Regions from separate parts of the Eubacterium album genome, predicted to be linked through region 1. Evidence: a T-box and tRNA genes for the amino acid it is inferred to sense, from the RefSeq annotation. Region 1 holds a T-box; the other holds one or more tRNA genes.
What was found. The T-box of region 1 lies ahead of thrS (threonine--tRNA ligase). A T-box ahead of a tRNA ligase gene usually reads a tRNA of that ligase, here a tRNA-Thr.
Positions count from the first base shown of each region.

Region 1 (10,040 bases):
TGGATGATATATGGTCTTACCTTATCTCCATTTTCATCAATGTAATACATATCAAACTGTTCAGCTAATAAAGCATCCCACTGAATTGTAATCATTGTATCTTCTTTTCCATATACATTCTTTGCATTGATATCTACCTTTGGTCCGTAAAACGCTGCTTCACCAACATCTTCTACAAATGGGATATTTAATTCATTTAAAACATTTCTAATATCCTGTTCTGTTTCATTCCATACTTCAGGTTCTCCGATATATTTTTCTTTATTTTCAGGATCCCATTTTGAAAGATGATATGTTACATCTTCTTCTAATCCTAAAGTCTGTAAACAGTACTGAGCTAATGCTATACAATCCTTAAATTCTTTAACCATCTGGTCAGGTCTTACAATAAGATGACCTTCTGAAATTGTAAACTGACGAACTCTTGTAAGTCCATGCATTTCACCTGAATCTTCATTTCTAAAAAGTGTAGATGTTTCACCATATCTGCATGGCAAATCTCTATAACTCTTCTGGCTTGCTTTGTATACATAGTATTGGAATGGACATGTCATTGGGCGAAGTGCAAATACTTCTTTATCTTTTTCTTCATCGCCTAATACAAACATTCCTTCTTTGTAATGATCCCAGTGTCCTGAAATTTTATACAAATCACTCTTTGCCATTAATGGAGTCTTTGTACGTACATAACCCCATTCATTATCTTCAAGGTCCTCAATCCATCTTTGTAATTTCTGAACCATCTTCTGTCCCTTTGGCATAAGTAATGGAAGTCCCTGTCCGATTACATCTACAGTTGTAAAAAGTTCCATTTCCCTACCAAGTTTATTATGGTCTCTGTTCTTTGCTTCTTCAAGTTCATCTAAATAAGCTTTTAAATCATCTTTGCTGTCAAATGCTGTTCCGTAAATTCTCTGAAGTCTTGCTTTATTAGAATCACCTCTCCAGTATGCCATTGATGAAGATGTCAATTTAAATGCTTTAATTGACTTTGTTGACATCAAATGTGGTCCTGCACATAAATCAACAAATTCACCCTGACTATAGAAAGATATAATTGAATCTTCCGGCAAATCTTTAATAAGTTCTACCTTATATGGCTCATTTCTGTCTTCCATATACTTGATTGCATCTTCTCTTGGAAGTGTAAATCTTTCAAGTTTGGCACCTTTCTTAATGATTTTTTTCATCTCAGCTTCAATTTTATCTAAATCTTCCCTTGAAAATGGTTCGCTGTCAAAATCATAATAGAATCCATTATCAACAGAAGGTCCAATAGCCAATTTTACATCCGGATACAAATTCTTAATTGCTTCTGCAAGAACATGTGATGTAGTGTGTCTGTATGCAGCTTTTCCAGCTTCATCTTTAAATGTTAAAATATTTAAATTACAATCTTTGTCTACTGTTGTTCTTAAATCTACAACTTCGCCATCAATTTCTCCTGCACATGCTGCTCTTCCAAGCCCGCCTGAAATGTCAAATGCGATGTCGTTTACTGTCATTGGTTCTGAATACTCTCTTACTGAGCCATCTTTTAAAGTAATCTTCATTTTCACTTTCTCCTTTACACATCTGATAATTATTTCTTGTAAGCCAGACTCATTAATACAATAAAAAAGCCCTGCTTACAATTAGTAAGCAGGGACGAATATCTCGCGGTTCCACCCTGATTGTCTATTTTACATAGGCCTCTCATTGCGATTATAACGGAATCACCGGACCTGATTGGGGTCACTCAGAGGTAGTTTTCAATTAGCCATCCGCAAAGCACTTCCAGCCTTAGTGCTTCTCTCTGTAGCCCTCCTGCTAATCTACTCGTCTCGTCAACGTTTTCTTTATTCAAACACAATTATAGCATTTAAAGTTGCTTTGTCAACTTCAAATGCTATAATTTATTTTGTATTTATTTTTTATAAAACGCCGTATATTTTCTGTTCTTCATTATCTTGTTAAGAATTCCTGTGTCCAATATATATGTTCCCCAACTTTAACACATCCAATTCCTATATACTCAAATTCTCCATTCATAATATTTGCCTTATGCGTAGGAGATTTCATCCACGCATTCACTACTTCTGCAGGAGTATCATAATCCTCTGCCAAATTCTCTGCTCTTCTTGTCCAATCATCAATTCCTGCCTGTTTAAACGCTGTAAAGTAGGATGTTCCATCAGGTCTTGTGTAACTGAATAATTCATCGCATTCAGTTGTTCTTACTCTAGACAAAAAATAGAACAAATAACACTTGCAAAATTACATCGTTCATATTATCTGTTCTATCTATCTTTATTGTCTTATTTATTTTTTCATTACTGACTTATAAATCAATTTTATTTAACAACTTTCCTGTATTTCAATAATAAAACTTGTAAACTTATTACAGTTTTATTTTTATTTTGGCAAGCTATAAGATTTTGTTATATTTGCATTATCGTACACAACATCCATAGCTTTATCAAGTAACACTGCTTCTTCAATTTCTTTATCAGTATAATCTTTCTTCATCTCTTCAACATTATCATATCCGCAATCAGCATATAATTCTTCGTATTTATCTTCGATTTCAGATGATGAAGCTGTCAAATTTTCTTTTTCAACAATTTTCCACATTACAAGATTAGATTTTACTTCATTTAAATATTCTTCCTGTAAGCTTTCTTCTGTATATCCTGAGAAATCATACAAATATTCATCAACTGTAATTCCATAAGAGTCTGCATAATATGCTGCATCCGAATCAAATTCTTCTTTTACACTATCATACATTTCCTGAGGATATCCATTCATTGTCGCATTATCAACTGCACTCTGCCATAAATCACTCTTTTTGTTTTCAAGAACATAATCCTCATTCCATTTATAGAATTCTTTTACTGTTGAGATTCCATAATCTTCATTATAATTATCCTTTACCCATTTATCTGTTACATCTTCTGTTTCTTCTTCGCTTACAGATACAAGTTTAAGCGTAAACTTAACGTTTTTGCCCGTGTAATCAGAATCTTTTTCCGCAACATAATTTATGTCATCTGTATCTTTTGCCTGATATTCTACTTTATCTCCTGCCTTATGTCCAACAACTGCATTTGTAAATTCTGCATAAAGGCTTTCTTCCTGTCCAACATATAATTCACAATTACTCTGGCTGATATTCTTGTCCTTTTCTCCGTCTACATAACCTGTATATGTAATTTCAACGCAATCGCCTTCTTTTGCTTCTCTGTCAACTTCTGTATATGTCTGTGTTTCTTCTTTTATTGATTCATCGATATCATCTTGTGTAACTTCACATGATAAACCTTTATATTCTCCTAATGTAATATAATCATCTAATTTACCGGATGTAATTCCTGCTTTTTTATCAATTTCCTTTTTAGGAACTACTGCCTTTTGATAATATACTGCCCCACCAAATGCAATTAATATAATCGCAATTAAGACCGGAACCCAAATCTTCTTTAATACTTTCATTACTTTCTCCTCATATAATTCAAATTTTATACACGTGTCAATTTTATAAGCAATCACTAAACTGCTTCATTTAGTAACCGTTATTTTTCAACTCATTTACACCTTTATCATTTTCTAAACAAAAATTAAGTATAATGACACCTCTGCATAATATAAAAGGACTTCTACATTCCGCAAAAGTCCTTTTAATTTTAACATATTATTATGATTTTACATAGTAAAATTTTATAATTCACAATTATTTCAAACTATATTAAGTAAATATTAAACTTCTGTACTATAGTTTGGAGCTTCTTTTGTGATATGGATGTCATGTGGATGACTTTCCTTTAATGAAGCTGCTGAAATTTTAACAAACTGTCCTGTTTCTTTTAATGTTTCAATGTCCTTAGCTCCACAATATCCCATACCTGATCTAAGACCACCCATTAACTGGAATACTGTATCTTCCAATGTTCCTCTGTAAGCAACACGTCCTTCAACACCTTCTGGAACAAGTTTCTTAGCATCTGTCTGGAAGTATCTGTCTTTACTACCATTTTCCATAGCAGCAATTGAACCCATACCTCTGTATACTTTGTATTTTCTTCCCTGGAATAATTCAAATGTACCAGGTGCTTCATCACAACCTGCAAACATTGAACCCATCATACAAACATTTCCACCTGCAGCGATTGCTTTTACAATGTCACCTGAAAACTTGATTCCACCATCTGCAATAATAGGTACTCCATATTCTTTAGCTACTTCGTAACAATCCATAATAGCTGTAATCTGTGGTACACCAATACCTGCAACAACTCTTGTTGTACAAATTGATCCAGGTCCAATACCGACCTTTACTGCATCTGCTCCTGCTTCGATTAAATCCTTTGTAGCAGCTCCTGTTGCAACATTACCTGCTATTACCTGTAAATCAGGATATTTATCTTTAATTAATTTTAAAGTATTAAAAATGTTCTGTGAATGACCATGAGCTGAATCAATTACAATAACGTCAACTTTAGCCTTTACTAAAGCATCTACTCTTTCAAGTACATTTGTTGTAATACCAACTGCAGCACCACAAAGAAGTCTTCCCTGTTCATCCTTTGCTGATAATGGGTATTTAATCTGTTTTTCAATATCCTTTATTGTAATTAATCCCTTTAAATTGAAATCGTCATCTACGATTGGAAGTTTTTCTTTTCTTGCCTTAGCTAAAATTGCTTTAGCTTCTTCAAGTGTAATTCCCTCTTTAGCTGTAATCAATCCTTCAGATGTCATTGAATCTTTAATCAACTTAGAACCATCTGTTTCAAATTTCAAATCACGGTTAGTAATAATACCAACTAATTTCTTTCCTACAACAATAGGAACACCTGAAATTCTGAATTTTGCCATTAAATCGTTAGCATCTTTTAATGTATGTTCTGGAGTTAAATAGAAAGGATCTGTAATAACACCGTTTTCAGAACGTTTTACTTTGTCTACTTCGTCCGCCTGTTCCTGGATTGACATATTTTTGTGGATAATACCTATACCACCCTGTCTTGCCATGGCGATAGCCATTCTGTGTTCTGTTACTGTGTCCATTCCGGCACTCATCATTGGAATGTTTAACTTGATAGACTTTGTTAAGTGTGTTGTTAAGTCAACCATATTAGGTGTAACCTGTGAGTACTGTGGTACTAACAAAACGTCATCAAAAGTAATTCCTTCACCAATAATTTTTCCCATTGGAATATTCCTCTCTTTCTCTTTATCTTTTTTGTTTTTAGTTATTAGAACTAACACTAACAAAATTTCTTTTTATTGTCAATAAATTACTTTCCATAAAGGAATGTAAATATTTAACTATCTGTTTGCAATTCTAACTATGCTTGGTCTTATTTTGTGTAATGCTTCAACCATTTTTTCATTTGGTTCAAAAATCATTTCCGTAATCCCATTTGCTTCGTTGAAAATAACAGCATATTTTAATTTTCCGGCTTCTCTTGATGAATAATCAAGAACCTTCATTTCATTATTAACACGGCGAAGAATTTCTTCACTGTCTGCATCTGCCATTATTTCTGCATTTTTCATATCAAATTCAGCAACTTTTTTTCTTTTTCTCTGTCCCATTATTTTATCAACAGAAATTTCACTGTTAAGTATTGAATATTCATATTCTACACTTGTCATCTGAAAAGCCATATATGTGAGATAAATGGCCAGTACACCTAATGTTACACCTAAAATTCCAAGAACTGCTGTAAGTAAAAAGCAACATATAACAATAAATATGCATCCTATTCTAATTCCAATTGCTGAAAGTGATGTTTTTGTTTTAACAATATATTCTACAAATGTTTCTTCCATACGTATTCCTCCAAGCCTATTCCACTGATGCTATATAATAGTAAATTGGCTGTCCACCCGGATAAACTTCTACTTCTACGTCCGGAAGTGCTTTTTCAACTTTTTTTGCTAATTCATTTGCATCGTCTTCTGTCACATCGCTACCATAGTAAAGGCTGACAATTTCTGATTCTTCATCAACCATTTCACGAATCATATCAACTGTTGTATCAGCAATATCTTCACCTACTGAAAGGATTCCGTCATCACCTATACCCATAATATTTCCTTCATGAATTTCCTTATCATCAATAACTGTGTCTCTTACTGCGTAAGTTGACTGTCCTGTCTTTATATATGACATGTTTTCAATCATTGATTCCTTGTTTTCTTCTACTGAAGATTCTTGTACAAATCCAATCATAGCTGCAATTCCCTGAGGAACTGTCTTTGATGGAATTACAACAAGCTTTTTATCTTCAACTAAACTTTCAGCCTGCTGTGCTGCAAGAATAATATTCTTGTTATTAGGAAGAACAAATATTGTATCGGCATTTATCTTATCAACTGCCTCTAAAATATCTTCTGTGCTTGGATTCATTGTCTGACCACCTGAAATAATATAGTCAACTCCTAATCCCTTAAATATTTCATCTAAGCCTTCACCTACAGAAATTGCTACAAATCCATAGTCTTTTCTTGGCTCATTCTTTTTTTCTTCTTCCTGTTGAGCTGCTACTTTCTCAGCATCTTTAATTAATCTTTCCTGATGCTCTTCTCTCATATTATCAATCTTCATCTTTGAAAGAGATCCAAATGTAAGAGCTTTCTGAATAGCAAGTCCCGGATCATTAGTATGAACATGAACCTTTACTACTTCATCATCAGCAACAACTACAATAGAATCACCTATAGATTCAAGATATGCTTTAAATTCTTTTTCTGTTTCAATAGGCATTTCTTTATCTAAATTAATAATAAATTCAGTGCAGTATCCATATTTAATATCAAAATTATCTGTAACTTCTAATTTAGACTTGTCAACCGGTTTAGCTGCATCTTCTATTGTAAGGTCTATTTCTTTTCCAAGGAATGCATCGTAAGCACCCTTTACAACCTGCATTAATCCCTGTCCACCTGAATCAACAACTCCGGCCTGTTTTAAAACAGGAAGCATTTCAGGTGTCTGATTAAGTACATCATCACCATGTTTAATGATTTCATCAATCATTACTGTTAAATCTTCTTCTGTTTCAGCTACTTGTGCTGCTTTATCTGCCATTCCTTTTGCAACTGTAAGGATTGTACCTTCTTTAGGTTTCATAACTGCTTTGTATGCTGTTTCAACCGCTCTATTGCAGGCTTTTGCTAAAACCATTGCATCAATTTCTTCACATGTCTTAATTTCCTTTGTGAATCCTCTGAATAACTGGGAAAGGATAACACCTGAATTACCTCTGGCTCCTCTTAAGGAACCTGATGATATTGCTTTAGCAATTACTTTCATATCAGGATTTTCAATTCCGCCTACTTCTTTAGCTGCTGACATAATTGTTAATGTCATATTTGTACCTGTATCTCCATCCGGTACAGGGAATACATTTAATTCATTAATCCATTCTTTCTTTGCTTCAAGATTTTTTGCTCCTGCTAAGAACATTTTTTGAAACATACTAGCATCAATCTTATTAACCAAAATAATTTCCTCCTTGAGTAATTAGTTAGTCTATTACTCTAACTCCTTCAACATATATATTAATTTTCTTAACTGTCATTCCTGTATAAGCTTCTACTTTATACTTAACACTAGAAATAATATTCTCAGCTATTGTAGAAATATTAACACCATAAGCGATAATAACATGGAATTCTATTGAAATCTCATTATTTTCATCAATTGTAACATTTATTCCTTTTGATAAGCTGTCTCTCTTTAATAATTTAACAAGACCGTCTTTTACACTTACCATTGCCATACCAACAATACCAAAACATTCACATGCTGTTGTTCCGGCATATTTAGCGATTACTTCAGGGCTAATTAAAACCTGACCTAAATCAGTATTCATCTTTCCTTTCATATATATACCTCCTGTATATCTCAAAATCATTTTTATACATAGCTTACTATATTATACATTCTTTTCTAAAAAAATAAAAGCAGATTTTATCAACAGTTCAGCCAAGCGCCACTATACCATTAGGTTCAAAGACTGCTCGCAGGCTATTGGGCCTAATGGTATGGTGGCATTTGGTGAGCCAAATAAGCGAGAAGTAGCAGATTTATCTGCGGATTCGAGCTTTTGGCTGAACTGTTTCTTATTTAAATAGGTAATTTGTTGGATTTATTTTTATATTTATACAAAAAACTGTTGCAAATTGCAATATTTTCTGTTAGAATGCTCTTTGTGTCAGGTCAATTACGTTAATTTGACCTAATTGTTTTGTGTAAGGAGGTGCTATTATGGCTAAATGTGAAATTTGCGATAAGGGTGCTCATTTTGGTAACGCTGTGAGCCATTCTCATAGACGTTCAAATAAAATGTGGAAATCAAATATCAAATCTGTTAAAGTTAAAGTTAACGGAGGCGCAAAGAAAATGTACGTTTGTACTTCTTGCTTAAGATCAGGTAAGGTTGAACGTGCTTAATAAAAAAGAACCAACGCAGTTGGTTCTTTTTTATTTTTAATTTTTTTACTCAAAATTTATTTTTCTAACACAGAACATATCACAACAGCGATTTGAGACATTGATTCAAAACAAAACGGTGGTCCGGCCTTAGCACAACACCACCGCAATATATCTTTTTTATCCTAAAACTTCTTTAGCAATATCTGCACTTCGCTTTGCATCCTTTGCATAATAATCAGCTCCGATTTTCATTGCATAATCTTCAGTAAGCACAGCTCCACCGACCATTATTTTGCAATCAAGATTATTTTCCTTCAAAAGATTAATAGTATCTTCCATTGAACCTAATGTCGTAGTCATAAGTGCTGATAAACCTACGAGTTTTACATCATTTTCCTTTACAGCTTCTACTACCTTCATAGGGTCCACGTCTCTTCCAAGGTCAATTACATTATAACCATAGTTTTCAAGAATTACTTTCACAATATTTTTTCCGATATCATGAATATCACCTTTTACAGTAGCTATTACAATCTTACCTTTTTGTTCTGACTGACCACCTTTAGCTGACATATAATTCTTAACTTCATCAAAACATACTTTTGCAACATCAGCTGCCATAATTAGCTGTGGAAGGAATATTTTTCCTTTCTCAAATTTATCACCAACAACATCTAACGCCGGAATAAGCATATCATTTATTATTTCCATGGCGTCTTTATTTTCAAGATAAGCTCTTGTCAGTTCTGCACCTTCATTTTTAAGTCCCTGTTCCATTGCCTTTAGCAATTTACTGTTCTTACCGTCATTTGCATCACCATTATCAGCTGGAACTGCGCCTTCTTTTGTTTTACTGTTTCCAACTACCTCTGTATATTCATCCGCATGGGAAATAAATTCCATTGAATTTTTATCAATATCTGCAAGCACCTTATAAGTTCTTACAGCCCATACCATTGACGGAACATTCGGATTCATAATAGGCAAATCAAGTCCATTTGTAAGTGCCATTGTCAAAAATGTCTTATTTACTAATTCTCTGTTTGGTAAACCAAATGAAATGTTCGATACACCCAAAACAGTTCTTAATCCTAATTCATTTTTAACAATATTTAATGCCTTTAAAGTTTCTCCTGCAGCTTTCTGTTCTGCTGAAACAGTTAAAACCAAACAGTCTATAATGACGTCTTCTTTTGGTATTCCATAACTTAATGCTTTATTTAAAATTTTCTTTGCTATCTCTACTCGTCCTTTATAATCAGCAGGGATGCCATTTTCATCCAATGCAAGTCCGATAACTGCAGCACCGTACTTCTTAACTATAGGTAGAATCGTGTCTAACACCTTATCTTCGCCATTTACCGAGTTTACAATTGCCTTACCATTATAAACACGCAAAGCCGCCTCAATAACTTCCGGTTTTGTTGAATCGATCTGAAGTGGAACTGAAACAATGCTTTGAAGTTCTTTTACAGTCTTAATCATCATTTCTTTTTCATCGATTTCAGGATGACCAACATTTACATCTAATATTTCAGCTCCGGCTTCTATCTGTTCAGTTGCCTGTCCTAAAATATAGTTCATATCTTTTTCAACTAACGCCTGTTTAAAA
Region 1 is NZ_JAODBU010000007.1:243,024-253,063, reverse strand. Features, by position in the region: gene thrS (threonine--tRNA ligase) at 1-1,553, opposite strand, end outside; T-box leader at 1,641-1,839, opposite strand; gene N5B56_RS08690 (CAP domain-containing protein) at 1,945-2,241, opposite strand; gene N5B56_RS08685 (trigger factor) at 2,395-3,474, opposite strand; gene guaB (IMP dehydrogenase) at 3,739-5,193, opposite strand; gene N5B56_RS08675 (DUF6106 family protein) at 5,311-5,817, opposite strand; gene N5B56_RS08670 (DAK2 domain-containing protein) at 5,834-7,495, opposite strand; gene N5B56_RS08665 (Asp23/Gls24 family envelope stress response protein) at 7,518-7,877, opposite strand; gene rpmB (50S ribosomal protein L28) at 8,261-8,446, shown strand; gene N5B56_RS08655 (homocysteine S-methyltransferase family protein) at 8,606-10,040, opposite strand, start outside.

Region 2 (10,040 bases), on a different contig from region 1:
AATGTAGATTAAGATATTTTGATAAATAGTAGAGCCTATATTTTTATGAAAAAACTTAGTTACAAACTTAGGTATCATATAATTGCTAAAAAAACTGAGGTTAATCCAATGGGATGGATTCAAACCTCAGTTTTTTATTAAAATAAATTCTTTTATTTACTTAAATATTCTTTGTTAATAGCGATTACTTTATCCATTGCTTCCTTACCAGGAGCACCAATTGTTAAACGCTTATCAACACATGTTTTAAGACTGATTGCATCATATATATCTTCTTCAAATACTGGACTGATAGCTTTAAATTCGTCTAATGTCATATCGTCAAGAGAAATACCTTTGCCTTCGCAGAATAAAACAAGTTGTCCAACAATACCGTGAGCATCTCTAAATGGAACTCCATGATTTACTAAATAATCAGCAGCGTCTGTAGCGTTAGTAAATCCGTTTTTAGCGCTACTTTCCATAACCTGCTTATTGAATGTCATAGTATCAATCATTCCTGTAAATAATGCGATACAACCTTTTGTAGTGTCAATTGCGTCAAATGCAAATTCTTTATCTTCCTGCATATCTTTGTTGTAAGCAAGAGGAATTCCCTTCATTGTAGTAAGAATAGAAGTGAGAGCACCATAAACACGTCCTGTCTTTCCTCTAATTAATTCAGCAATATCAGGATTCTTTTTCTGAGGCATAATGCTTGAACCTGTACTATAAGAATCGTCAATATTTACAAATCTGTATTCGTTAGAATTCCATATGATAATCTCTTCACAAAATCTGCTTAAATGCATCATAATTGTAGATAATGCAGACATCAATTCAATTACATAATCCCTGTCAGAAACGGAATCCATACTATTTAATGTCGGACCATCAAAATTAAGCAAAGAAGCAGTGTATTCACGATCAAGAGGATATGTTGTTCCAGCTAATGCACCTGCACCTAAAGGACAATAATTCATACGGTCATAAATATCTGTTAATCTGCTTCGGTCTCTTTTAAACATTTCAAAATATGCGCCAAAGTGATGAGCTAAAGTTACCGGCTGGGCTTTCTGCAAATGAGTAAATCCCGGCATAAAAGTTTCAGTGTTTTCTTCCATAACTTTCATTATAGACAAAAGTAAAGTTTTTAATAATGAGTCAAGTTCAACTACTTCATCACGGACATATAATTTCATATCTAAAGCAACCTGGTCATTACGGCTTCTTCCTGTGTGCAATTTTTTACCAGGGTCACCGATTCTTTCAATAAGGTGAGCCTCAACAAAGCTGTGAATATCTTCATGCTCAGGAGTAAACTCTAAATGTCCGTTTTCAATATCAGTCAAAATGCTATTTAATCCGTTAATAATTGCAACTTTATCTGATTCTTCAATAATACCCTGCTTTGCAAGCATGGTCACATGAGCAATACTTCCCTGAATATCCTGTTTATAAAATTTCTGGTCAAATGATAATGACGCATTAAAATTATGTACTAATTTATTTGTTTCTTTTGTGAAACGGCCTCCCCATAATTTCATATGTAATTCCTCATTTCTTTTTTTGTATTTACATCTTACAAATATATTACAATAAACAAATTGATGAAAATCTTTTTGGTATAAACAAATTTCTGAATCGTTTTTGTTATATATTGCGCTAAGACATCTTTAAAATTATAGCATTATAACAGTAGTTTTTCAAATATATATTTGTAGAGTAGATGTTTTGAAGCTATGCATATAATAATGTATTTTAATTAAAATTTATATTTAGAAAGTTATTACATAATTTTACAAATGGATTAAATTTAATAAAGCAAAAATATAACAACATATAACAACATATAAAAGTAAAATATAACAAAAAATAAAACAAAATCGTTACAATATAATAAGGATTTTTTATGTGCAGATATTTACATAATCATATAGAAATTATTATTTGAAAATATTCTGCAATATAATATAATGGTTCGTGGATTAAAAAATTAAATTAATGTTAGGATTAAAGCAGCTTCGTGTATTATGCATATAAAGTCCTGGCATTGAGATAAAAGGAAGAAAAATGAAATTATATTTAGCACCATTAGAAGGAATAACAGGATACATATATAGAAATGCCTTAGCGGCAGTATTTGAACAACCGGATAAATTTTTTGCACCGTTTATAGGTACAAGTCAGAATAAAAAATTTTCTAATAAAGAAGTAAGAGATATAAATCCGCAAAATAATAAAATAAATGTTTTGATTCCTCAGCTTATGACAAAACAGACTGATCAGGCACTTAGTGCAATGAGTAAATTAAAAGATTACGGATATACAGAGGTTAATATAAATGCAGGCTGTCCGTCAGGAACAGTAGTATCAAAAGGACGTGGCTCAGGCCTTTTGAAAAATCTTGAAGATTTAGATATTTTGCTTGATAAAATGGTAAATGAGTCAGGGATGGAAATATCAGTAAAGACGCGAATCGGAATGTATGAGCCGGAAGAATTTTACGAAATACTCGAAATATATAATAAATATAATTTAAAGGAATTAATTATACATCCAAGAGTGAGAGAAGATTTTTATAATAACACTCCTAATTTAGAAGTTTTTGAGTATGCTTATGAAAACAGCAAAAATAAACTTTGTTACAATGGTGATGTAAATAGCGTAGATGATTATAATAAAATTATAAAACGATTTCCAAACATAGATAGTGTAATGATTGGTCGTGGAGCAATTACTAATCCAAATATTTTTTCTGAAATACGAGGTGGTGAGAGAGTCACTAAAGAAAAATTGTATAGATTTAATGAAATTATATATAATGATTATAAAGAAGTAATGAGCGGTGATAGAAATCTTTTATTTAAGATGAAAGAAGCATGGAGATATATGTCACCACTATTTGAGAATTATGAAAAGAATTGGAAACGAATCAAGAAAGCAAATGACTTAATTCATTTTAATAATGCAATAGAAGAAATGTTTAAATGTGATATTATAAATTAACGAATAATAAAATGGACACTTAAAATGATTTGCTCTTAAAAGTTTAATTTTTGTTGTACTTTTAAGGGGCATACAAAAAAGTGTCCATTTATTATTGGATAAATAATTAAATTACTAATTTTTTTTCTAATAAAATATGTTGTTAAATAATATTACTTAGTTATGATTTCAAGAATCTTGTTGCTTCTTTCGATAAAAGCTGTCATTGATTCTGGATTAAGAGGTGTATGACTAATCATTGCGAGGTCGTATAACTGCTTGCAAATTAAATCAGTATTTTCTCCCTCAGGATTATCAATGATATATTTAACAAGGTTGTTGTTTGAATTAAGAACCAGAGTTTCACCTGCACCACCAAACATTGAAGGATCCATTCCTGCCATTCCGTACATCTTCATCATGTCCTGCATACGACGGCTTTCTTCTGATAAAGTAATCATAGAAGAAATAGAAGAATCTTTCATCTTTTCAACCTTAACATCAAGAGTATCTCTGTTTAAAGCTTTCTTAAATGCTTCAGTTAATTTGTCAGTCATTTCTTTTAATTCATCTTCATTAACTTCTTCTTTGAAAGTATTTGTTAATTCAGCATCAATACGAACAAACTTTACATTTTCATTTTTTTGCTCTAATTGTGTTATAAATGGCTGGTCGATAGCATCTTTCAAAATAACAACATCTATATTTTCGTTTCTATACATATTAATGTACTGACTTTGCTGAACAGGGTCAGTTGTATAGAAGATTGTGTTTTCGTGAGCTTCTTTATTTTTTTCTAAGCATTCTTTAAATGTAAGGAATTTATCGTCAATATTTTTAAATAAAACATAGTCAGACATCTTCTCACAGAATTTTTCATCTTTAAGGCATCCATATTTAATGAATGGTGAAATGTCATCCCAGTATTTTTCGTAATTTTCTTTATCTGTTTTGCACATTCCTGAAAGCTTATCAGCAACCTTCTTAGTAATGTAATCGGAAATCTTCTTAACGAATCCATCGTTCTGAAGAGCACTTCTTGATACGTTAAGTGGAAGGTCAGGACAATCGATTACACCCTTTAATACCATTAAAAATTCAGGAATAACTTCTTTAATGTTATCAGCAATAAATACCTGATTGTTATATAATTTGATAACACCTTCTACAGATTCGAATTCAGTATTAATCTTAGGGAAGTAAAGAATACCCTTTAAGTTAAATGGATAATCCATATTTAAATGAATCCAGAATAAAGGTTCCTTATAATCCATAAATACTTCATGATAGAACTGTCTGTATTCTTCTTCAGTGCACTCATTTGGATGCTTTGTCCAAAGTGGAACGGGATTACTAATGCTCTTAGGTCTTTTAAGGATTTTAGCTTTAGTAGTAGCAGGAGAAACCTCTACAACCTCTTTAGTTCCATCTTCATTTTCTTTTTCTTCAGTTTTAGCTTCTTCAACAATAGTTTCAATTACTGTATCTTTGTCAGTTACTTCTGATTCAGGAATTGTATCATATTCTGGTTCAGCGTTTGGGTTAGAAAGGAATATTTCAACAGGCATAAAAGAACAGTACTTGTGAATGATTTCACGTGCTTTGAACTCATTTGCAAATTCTAAGCTATCATCATTTAAATATAAAGTAATCTTTGTACCTCTGTCTGTTTTATCGCAGTCATCCATAGAAAATTCGAGACCATTTTCACATTCCCATTTTACAGCCTTAGAACCTTCTTTATAAGAAAGAGACTCAATAGTAACTCTATCTGCAACCATAAAAGCAGAATAGAAACCTAAACCAAAATGACCGATAATCTGGTCTTCGTTAGTTTTGTCTTTGTATTGCTCAAGAAATGCTTCAGCACCTGAGAAAGCAATCTGATTGATGTATTCATCAATTTCCTCAGCTGTCATACCGATACCGTTATCGATAAATGTTAATGTCTTGTCTTTAGCATTGGCTATAACCTGAACTTTAAGTTCACTTTCTTCGTCATCTTTAAATTCGTATTCTCCGATAAGAGATAATTTTTTTAATTTTGTAATTGCATCGCAACCATTAGAAATAAGTTCTCTGAAAAATATATCGTGATCAGAGTATAACCATTTCTTTATAATTGGGAAAATATTTTCACTGTTAATAGATAAACTACCTTTTGTAGCTGCCATATATATCACTCCTTTATATAAATCTATTAGTGTTTGCAAATACTATTTCTTTTTATTTTATCAATTTTCACAATTCCGAAGTATTTGCATTCACCATAATTTTTACGCTTGATATATATTTTAGACAGGTCAAATGTAAAAGTCAAGAGAAAATTAGCACTCGATAAAAAAGAGTGCTAACAAATGCGCGAGAAGATGTGTTTATGAGTTTTAAAATTGTATTGAATTTATAATTTATTCGATTTCAAGTTCGAAATGCTGATTTAGTAAAGTAGTAATTTGTTTATCCCAGAATTTATCAATGGACTTGTCCATTGTAAATATACTTAAGGAGGTACCTGTAATAACATTTAACTTGTTGTTTTCATAATTAATATGTATGTACATTCCTAAAACCTGCGAAGCTTCAATGTTAGTATCAACAGAAGTTAACATTTTTTCAATATAAGAATTAGGAAGTTTTAATGTGATTTTAAATTTTAATGGAGCGTTTTTCCCTTTGATAATTTCAAAACATATATGTCTGATACTTCCCCATGAGATGAAATCGTCTTCAGGTTCTTCAAGTTCATTTTTTTTAATAAAATCTTTGTTAATACGCCCGTCAACAGAGAAAGTGTTGATTGTTGTTAATTCTAATTCGCTTACCAACATATAGTCAAATGTATCTTTTATAAAAATTGCGTTCATAAATTCGTTTTTACTAATCACATTAATTGCTATCATGCAAATTCTCCTTTATTTTGCTACTAAAAGTCTGTACTTGTTACTATAGCAAATATGGATGCAAACGGCAATTAAAATTGACTTTTAAGGTTACAAATGATATAAAAGAATATAATTGTATTGGGTTTTATTTTTTCTGTAGAATGAATATAAATATAAAATAAAATGATATATTTTAAATAACGGGATGAGATGGATAAACAAAGATACAAAATAATTACATGAAAGGAACAGAAAAATGGGTTTTATTAAAGGAGCAATTGATGCAGTAGGTGGAACATTTGCAGATCAGTGGTTAGATTATTTTACACCACCGACAAATTTAGGAGCAGGAGCAGTTATATATAAGGCTGTTCTATCAGAAACGAACAGAGGAAGAGGATCAAATACAAAAGGTTCAGTAGGAATTTATGGAGACGTATTAGGTGATATAACCGATATGGGTAAAGAGTTAATAAAAAAATTATAAATGAAACTTATAAAGGCTATCAGATAATAGTAAATCTGATAGCCTTTTAATCAGCTCCTGACGGGATTCGAACCCGTGGCCTACGCATTACGAGTGCGTCGCTCTACCAACTGAGCCACAGAAGCGTGTCACACCTATATATAATACAAAATGATAAAATTGTTGTCAATTAATTATTAGATTAAATCTTAAATACGTGAACTAATTATTTACATTTCATTGTAAAGTGGTTATAATAACCGTATTGTCGGAAAGAAGAACTTTTTGACATCTTAAAAGTTAATTGTTAATATTTTTGTTGGCATTAATATTTAATCAGATTTAATGATTGTTAGGAGAGTCAATGACAAAAAAATATAAACCATACAGAACAGCGAATAACAGGGACATTTATAAAAAGTATGATAATAAACGTAACAGACTTGAAAATCCACAGAAATATGACAATGTCAAATTGTTTGGATTCCGCTCAGGAAAGTCTTATAAGATGATTCCGGCATTGTTATATTATGTATTAGTTATTTCATATGTGTTATTTAGTTTATATGGAGAATTTACATCACTTAAATTTGAACCACTAGATGTTGTTTTAGAGATATTTAAATATGTATTTATTCTCGTTGCAGTATTAAGTCCGGCATTATTTTTGTCAGATTTTAAATATATAGATAACATTCCGGTATTTAGAAAACATAATCCTGTTTCAGGGTTTATAGGTATTTTAGTTGTTATACTTTTATGCTATGGAATTATGCAGGTAGAAATATATTGTATGAGCGATACATATAAAACATCAGTACAAAAATATGATGAAGAATACCGGAAAAAGTTAGAAGAAAGACAAAAACAGTTAGAAGATGAATCGCTTCTTAACGAAGAAACATTGACTGTGGAAGAAACAACTGTTTCCATAGAAAAATAATCTGATATTAGGAAAAATGAGCAAAATTCATTTGCTATAAAAAAGTTTCCCATAATCGGCATCTGACTTAATTGAGAAACAAGACATATAATTGTAGGAGAAATGACAATATGAAAAAAAGAAGTAGTATAGTACTTGTTTGCGTAATAGTAATAGTAATTGCGTTAGCAGTAATAGTAATTGCGTTAGCAGGAATAGTTGGATTTAATTCTTTAAAAGAAAGTGAAAGCAATAACAAGAAAGTTACAACGACTGAAGTTATCACAAAAAATACTGATAAAGAGAAAGAAACAACTACAGAACAGGAAACAGCAAAGATTAATAACAATGGTAATGGAAATAATTCAGCTGAAGATATATTCTTTGATGGAGATAAAGATGGTTCATCAAATGATAAAAAAAATGATTCTTCAGATGATGTATTAAATGATAATAGTAACAATAGTAATTCTACAGATGTAGATTCTAACAGTGATGATGATTGGTCAGATTTATACTAAATAAATAATACATCTGATTGTTCATAATATATGGGTGGATTAATCACCAAAAATAAAAAAATGGAGAGGTCATATGGAAAAGAAATTAAAGGTTGGCGTTTTAGGCGCAACAGGAATGGTAGGACAGAGATTTATAACTTTACTTGCAGATCATCCTTGGTATGAAGTTACAACATTAGCTGCAAGCCCACGTTCAGCAGGGAAAACATACGAAGAAGCTGTAGGCGATAGATGGAAAATGACAACACCTATGCCTGAAAAAGTTAAGAACATGATTGTTCATAATGTTAATGAAGTAGAAGCAGTAGCTTCAACAGTTGACTTTGTGTTTAGTGCAGTAGATATGTCAAAGGATGAAATTAAAGCTATTGAAGAAGCTTACGCTAAAACAGAAACACCTGTAGTTTCAAATAATAGTGCACATAGATGGACACCTGATGTACCAATGGTTGTTCCTGAAATTAATCCTGAACATTATGAAGTTATTAAATACCAGAAAGAAAGACTTGGCACAAAGAGAGGTTTCGTAGCAGTTAAGCCTAATTGCTCAATACAGAGTTATGCACCAGTTCTTACAGCATGGAAGGAATTTGAACCTACAGAAGTTGTAGCAACAACATATCAGGCAATTTCAGGTGCAGGTAAAACATTTAAAGACTGGCCGGAAATGGAAGGAAACATAATTCCATTTATTGGTGGTGAAGAAGAAAAATCTGAACAGGAACCACTTAGACTTTGGGGAAAGATTGAAGATGGTGTTATTAAAAAGGCTACAAGTCCTATAATAACAACTCAGTGTATCAGAGTACCGGTTCTTGATGGACATACAGCAGCAGTATTTGTTAAGTTTGCTAAGAAACCTACAAAGGAACAATTAATTGAAAAATTAAGAAACTTCAGTGGTCTTCCACAGAAACTTGAACTTCCAAGTGCTCCAAAGCAGTTTATTCAGTACTTAGAAGAAGATAACAGACCACAGGTCTCATTAGATGTAAACTTTGAAAATGGTATGGGAATCTCAGTAGGTAGATTAAGAGAAGATACAGTATATGATTATAAATTTGTAGGATTATCTCACAATACTTTAAGAGGCGCAGCAGGCGGAGCAGTTCTTTCAGCAGAACTTCTTACAGCACAGGGATATATTACAGCAAAATAATTAATTAAAATTTTAAAGCAGATGGTGTCAATGTGATGCCATCTGCTTTTATATGCACCTAATGAATCTACAAAGGATACTCGACAGATTTGACGTATTAGTGATAAAATATAATTTAATATTCAATAGGATGGAGAAAAAAGATGAAGAATACAGGATTTTATTATGTTAAAGAAGTGGCGAAAGAAAAAAGCTTTTCTAAAGCATCAAAGAAACTTGGAATTTCGCAACCGGCTTTAAGTTCATATATCAATAAATTAGAAAAAAAGTGGGGAATACTTTTATTTGACAGAAGTATATCACCTATTGAACTTACAGAATTTGGCAAATCATATTTAGAGTATGCGGGTTCAGTTATAGAAGCTAAAGAACGTTTTGAAAAAGAAATATCGGATTTAAATGAACTTAAAACCGGAACGATTGTATTAGGCAGTACTGCATGTTTTTCGTTGAGTTATTTGCCATATGCGTTAACAGAATATAGTAAAAAATATCCCGGAATTAACTTTCAGATAATAGAAGGAAAAACTCCGGATATTCAAAGAAAATGTTTAGACGGTACGGTTGATATTTTCCTTTCTGACAGTGATATAGATGATAGTTTATTTGAAAAAGAAGATATATTTGAAGAAAGAATTGTTATAGCGGTACCAAGGGAAAATGTTATAAATGAAAAGTTGAAAGATTATCAGGTTAGTCCTGAAACTATAATTGCAGGAAAACTGAATGATGAAGCTATAAAAGAAGTTGATATGTCTGAATTTAAAGATGAAAGATTTATATTATTAAATGAAGACCAAAGAGTTAGAAAGATTGTAAACAAATTGTTTGACGAATATTCAATTAGCCCGGAGGAAATAATGGAAATTCAGCAGTCAACAACAGGATTTGCAATGGCAGTGGCTGGAATGGGTGTGACTTTTGTTGCTGAAAGTGCTATTAAATTTAATAATTATGCAAATCATCCTATATATTACAAAGTGGGAACAAAAGAAAGTACAAGCAGAAAAATGTGTGTAGCATTTAAAAAAGGAAAATATATTTCAAAGGCAGGAAGATTGTTTATTAATGAAATGAAAACAATATTTGAATAAAAAAATGAACAAAATATAATTTTTGTTTA
Region 2 is NZ_JAODBU010000001.1:35,247-45,286, reverse strand. Features, by position in the region: gene N5B56_RS00190 (mechanosensitive ion channel family protein) at 1-12, shown strand, start outside; gene argH (argininosuccinate lyase) at 153-1,526, opposite strand; gene N5B56_RS00180 (tRNA dihydrouridine synthase) at 2,053-2,988, shown strand; gene htpG (molecular chaperone HtpG) at 3,141-5,141, opposite strand; gene N5B56_RS00170 (DUF5721 family protein) at 5,376-5,867, opposite strand; gene N5B56_RS00165 (hypothetical protein) at 6,106-6,336, shown strand; tRNA gene N5B56_RS00160 (tRNA-Thr) at 6,389-6,461, opposite strand; gene N5B56_RS00155 (hypothetical protein) at 6,680-7,258, shown strand; gene N5B56_RS00150 (hypothetical protein) at 7,369-7,758, shown strand; gene asd (aspartate-semialdehyde dehydrogenase) at 7,832-8,917, shown strand; gene N5B56_RS00140 (LysR family transcriptional regulator) at 9,061-10,011, shown strand.
Region 2: it encodes a tRNA-Thr, which carries the amino acid that the T-box ahead of thrS (threonine--tRNA ligase) is inferred to sense. The anticodon was not compared.